Regions from separate parts of the Veillonella montpellierensis genome, predicted to be linked through region 1. Evidence: a T-box and tRNA genes for the amino acid it is inferred to sense, from the RefSeq annotation. Region 1 holds a T-box; the other holds one or more tRNA genes.
What was found. A T-box is a leader RNA that pairs with one kind of tRNA and senses whether it is charged. The one in region 1 lies ahead of thrS (threonine--tRNA ligase), so its partner is inferred to be a tRNA-Thr.

Region 1 (2,403 bases):
TAATTATGTGAATCGGATTATAGAAGGGTATGAGTATTTAGGTGTTATGACTACGCTAGATGCAAGTACAGGACTTACAGTGATTCGCACTACAAAAGATACTAGGTCAGTGGTGATTCAAATTTTGAAATCACTGTCATTAGATAGATTAGAATTTGTTGATTTCTGTGATAAACGTGAATAAATTTAATTCAGTTATTATGTATAAAACTATATTGATAGTAGGTATTTAGATAGAAACGTATCGTATAGCTCTGTATTATAGTAGTTGATGTATTAGTTTATAACACGTATCCATGTATGATTTTATATGTATAGCTCTAATATAGATAATTAGTGAATCATAGATACTAGTCATTAAACATATATAGATGAGCTCTATGGTGACGATAGTAATTCTAGTTTTGTGCCCATAAATGTATCGTATAGTTGTATTATAGTAATTAATGTATTAGTTTATAACACGTATTCATGTATGGTTTTATATGTATAGTGCTAATATAGATAATTAGTAAATCATAGATGTTAGTTATTAAACATACATAGGTGAGAATACGGTGAGTATAGTAACTCTATACTTTGTATCACAAATGTTTGACTACTACAGATTACTATAGATAAATAGAAATTTTATGTATTGACATATTTACATGTATATATTATCATAAATTATATTATTAAAAGTAATGCGAAGGACATGATTGTGTAATTTTGTGTTCTAGAGAGAAGCCGTTTGCTGGAAGGCTTTACACATATTATAGAATTACTCCCTTCAAACTGATATACGGAACCGAAAGCAGTAAGTATATCCGCTAAGAAGCGTTATTTTCTAAGAAGTGAGTCAGGTAATAGACTAACTAGGGTGGAACCGCGGATATAGATCTTCGTCCCTTGTGAGAGGGAAGAGAAGGTCTTTTTTTATTGTAGAAAATTACTATAGTATGTATCGTAGTTCATTACCTTTGTGAGACTGATTCATAGCTATATGACAATGTATCTGTAAGAGCAGTATATAGTAAATTAGATACTATTTTATAATATGTTTTACTATTATAAAATATAAGGAGGAAGTAAGATGAAAGATGTAAAAATTATTTTACCAGATGGTAGCGAAAAAAGTTATGCAGAAGGTACTACGTATGGAGAGGCAGTAAAACAATTATCTAATAGCTTAGCCAAAAAAGTGTTAGCTGCAGATGTTGATGGAGTAACGATTGACCTTCGTGAAAAGATAGAAGATGGTAGTCATGTTAAATTTTTGACATTTGAAGAACAAGGTGGTAAAGATACACTTCGTCATACGGCATCACATGTTTTAGCAGATGCGATTAAACGACTATGGCCAGAGGCTAAATTAGCCATTGGTCCATCGATAGAAAAAGGATTTTACTATGATATAGATATGGATCATGTATTGACACCAGAAGATTTAACGACTATTGAAAAAGAAATGAAAAAAATCGTTAAAGAAAATCATCCTTTAGTAAAACAAATTATGTCTCGTAAGGAAGCATTAGAATTCTTTGCAGATAAAAATGAAGATTATAAAGTGGAATTAATTAGAGATTTACCAGAAGACGAAGAGATTTCAGTATATGCTATGGGCGATTTTATTGATCTTTGCGCGGGCCCACATGTAGCATCTACAGGAAAGGTAAAGGCTTTTAAATTACAAAGTATTGCAGGTGCATACTGGCGTGGAGATGAAAAAAATAAAATGCTACAACGCATTTATGGAACTGCGTTTGAAAAGCAGGATGATTTAGATCAATATTTGGCGATGTTAGAAGAAGCGGCTAAACGTGACCACAGAAAACTAGGTAAAGAGTTAGGGCTGTTTGTTATCAAAGAAGAGGGCCCAGGATTTCCATTCTTTTTACCAAAAGGCATGGCACTTCGTAATGAATTAGAAGCTTTTTGGCGTGAGCTACATCATGAATTTGAATATGTAGAAATACGTACTCCTATTATATTGAACCGTCAACTTTGGGAAACATCAGGTCATTGGTTCCACTATCGAGAAAACATGTATACCACACAAATTGATGGTGAAGAATATGCGATTAAGCCAATGAATTGTCCTGGGGGCATATTAGTATATAAAAATGAACCTCATTCATATCGCGATTTACCAATTCGTATGGCAGAGTTAGGATTAGTTCATCGTCATGAATTAAGCGGTGCATTACATGGTTTATTCCGCGTACGTTCATTTACACAAGATGATGCCCATGTATTTATGTTACCATCTCAGATGAAAGAAGAATTGATGAAAGTTATTGAACTATTTGATCGTACATATAGTCAATTCGGATTAAAATATCATGTAGAATTATCAACAAAACCGGAAAATGCTATGGGTGATGATGCTATATGGGATGCAGCTACAGAGGCGTTACGAGA
Region 2 (2,403 bases), on a different contig from region 1:
GCTACCAACTGCTCCACCCCGCTATGAAAAAATGGTGGAGGGAGAAGGATTCGAACCTTCGAAGTCGAAGACGGCAGATTTACAGTCTGCTCCCTTTGGCCGCTCGGGAATCCCTCCATATGGAGCTGGCGATAGGAATTGAACCCACAACCTGCTGATTACAAGTCAGCTGCTCTACCAGTTGAGCTACGCCAGCATTTCATAACAAGATATATTATAGCACTCAGGCAATAAGCTTGTCAATAATTTTTTATTGCTTAGTTTTCAAATACCATGCAACCAAAGCCTCTCAATTATTGCCACTCCTTAGTGCTTAACTAATATACCACATCTAGATTATCTTATGCAAGTGCTTTTTTTATTTTTTTAACTTCCAAATTACTCACACTATATCTAATAACTATCCGCTTACTTTCTAATAGGTAGTACTAATCGTCGTTTTAATAATTGCACTAGTAAGCATCCTACCACAGCAGGAATAACTTGCCCCACCGACAGATTACAAATCAACACCGTATAAGGGATATGCAATACATATGCTAGCCATGCCGATACGCACACAGCAGGAACAATCACAATAGGTAAGAGTGACCACCATAGATTCATTTGACGCCGTTTTAGGCCTACAATAATCATGGTTGTAATGATGCCCACACCAAAGCCGCCAAGGCAATCGAGCCAGCCTAAACCGCCAAATAAAAAGTTAGCAATCAAATTAGCAATCCCCATGGGAATAACGAGAAAAGGAAAGATATAAGCAAGTGCATATAAAGATGTGGCAATTCTAATTTGATAAGGGCCAAAAGACATACCTTGTGTAATATATAAAACAACAATATAAATAGCTATTACCATAGAAGAGATAGTTAATCGTCTAATAGAATTAATCTTCATCACACTCACCTCCTTTTACATAAAAAAAGAGTATGGTTAACCATACTCATATTGCTTAGCTTATGTCTTCCTAGTTTTGTTTATAGACAGGATGGTTACGAACTGTCTTATGTAATTGTAAAATGGAGCTGGCGATAGGAATTGAACCCACAACCTGCTGATTACAAGTCAGCTGCTCTACCAGTTGAGCTACGCCAGCACCTTAGTACTTTGTTATAGTATCATACCAGATTTATTTTTGGCAAGTCTTTTTTTGTATAAACATAAAAAAATTTTAATAAAATGTATATGATACATAGTAATGTGCTTATTTGATAGCAGGATCCTCAATCCCATTAGCGGCAAATGCCTGTGCTCTATCAATACAGGTACCACAATGACCACAAGGTGTTGCACCACCTTCATAGCAACTCCATGTTAATTCATAGGGAACCCCTAATCGTATGCCTTCTTTAATAACATCTGCTTTAGAAACATTGATAAAAGGAGCTTCTAAAGTTAATAGCTTGCCACTACCTTCATAGATGGCCGTGCCCATAGCATTATAGAAAGCATTGCTACAATCAGGATACGCATTGCCCGCTGCATCATCACTGTGAGCTCCATAATATACATGGCTAGCTTCTAATGAAAGTGCTAATGACGCAGCCGCTGATAAAAACAAGCCATTGCGAAAAGGCACATACGTGCTCACTACATCGCTACCGCTATTTGCTTGCTGCGTTGCATAGGATCCTTCAGGGATTGATTCTGTAGATTGTTGCAACAAAGAGCAATTACTAAAAGCAAATATTTTTGTTACATCCAATGATTGTCCTTGCATATGGTAATAATTTAATATAGCATGCACCGCTTCTAATTCTTTACTATGTTTTTGTCCGTATAAAATAGACAACGGTATAACACAATCTTTTCCAAATCGTTCAATAGCCAAGGCTAAACAAGTAGTACTATCAACACCGCCACTCAATAAAACAACGGCACGTTCATTTCTTTCATTTATCATAGTATGCTTCCATCAATTCTTACAAATACTAAAAAAGCATGTATGGTCCTGCTAATATATGCTTTTCCATCTACCATTTCATTTATAACTTAATATCCAATTCTACTGGGCAATGATCACTGCCAAAAATATGTTGATGAATCTTCGCATCTTCAATTTTATCAACAATATCATTGGATGTAATGAAATAATCAATTCTCCACCCCGTATTTTTCTCACGAGCTTTGCCCATATAAGACCACCAACTATACTCTTCTATCGCATCTGGATACTTATATCTAAAAGTATCCGTAAATCCTGCTTGTAACAATTCGGTCATCTTGTTTCTTTCTTCATCAGTAAAACCTGCATTACGACGATTTGTTTTAGGATTTTTTAAATCAATTTCTTGATGGGCTACATTTAAATCACCACAAACGATGACTGGTTTTTTCGCATTCAATCCCAATAAATATGTACGGAATGCATCTTCCCATTCCATGCGATACTCAAGGCGTAATAAT

Region 2: it has a tRNA-Thr gene. The T-box ahead of thrS (threonine--tRNA ligase) is inferred to sense a tRNA for this amino acid. The anticodon was not compared.

What each region holds. Positions count from the first base shown of each region.
Region 1 is NZ_CAMUMS010000001.1:134,430-136,832, forward strand. Features, by position in the region: gene P6940_RS00640 (DUF4911 domain-containing protein) at 1-184, shown strand, start outside; T-box leader at 678-895, shown strand; gene thrS (threonine--tRNA ligase) at 1,076-2,403, shown strand, end outside.
Region 2 is NZ_CAMUMS010000010.1:70,389-72,791, forward strand. Features, by position in the region: tRNA gene P6940_RS06515 (tRNA-Met) at 1-23, opposite strand, end outside; tRNA gene P6940_RS06520 (tRNA-Tyr) at 33-117, opposite strand; tRNA gene P6940_RS06525 (tRNA-Thr) at 121-196, opposite strand; gene P6940_RS06530 (QueT transporter family protein) at 409-888, opposite strand; tRNA gene P6940_RS06535 (tRNA-Thr) at 1,018-1,093, opposite strand; gene queC (7-cyano-7-deazaguanine synthase QueC) at 1,202-1,900, opposite strand; gene P6940_RS06545 (exodeoxyribonuclease III) at 1,983-2,403, opposite strand, start outside.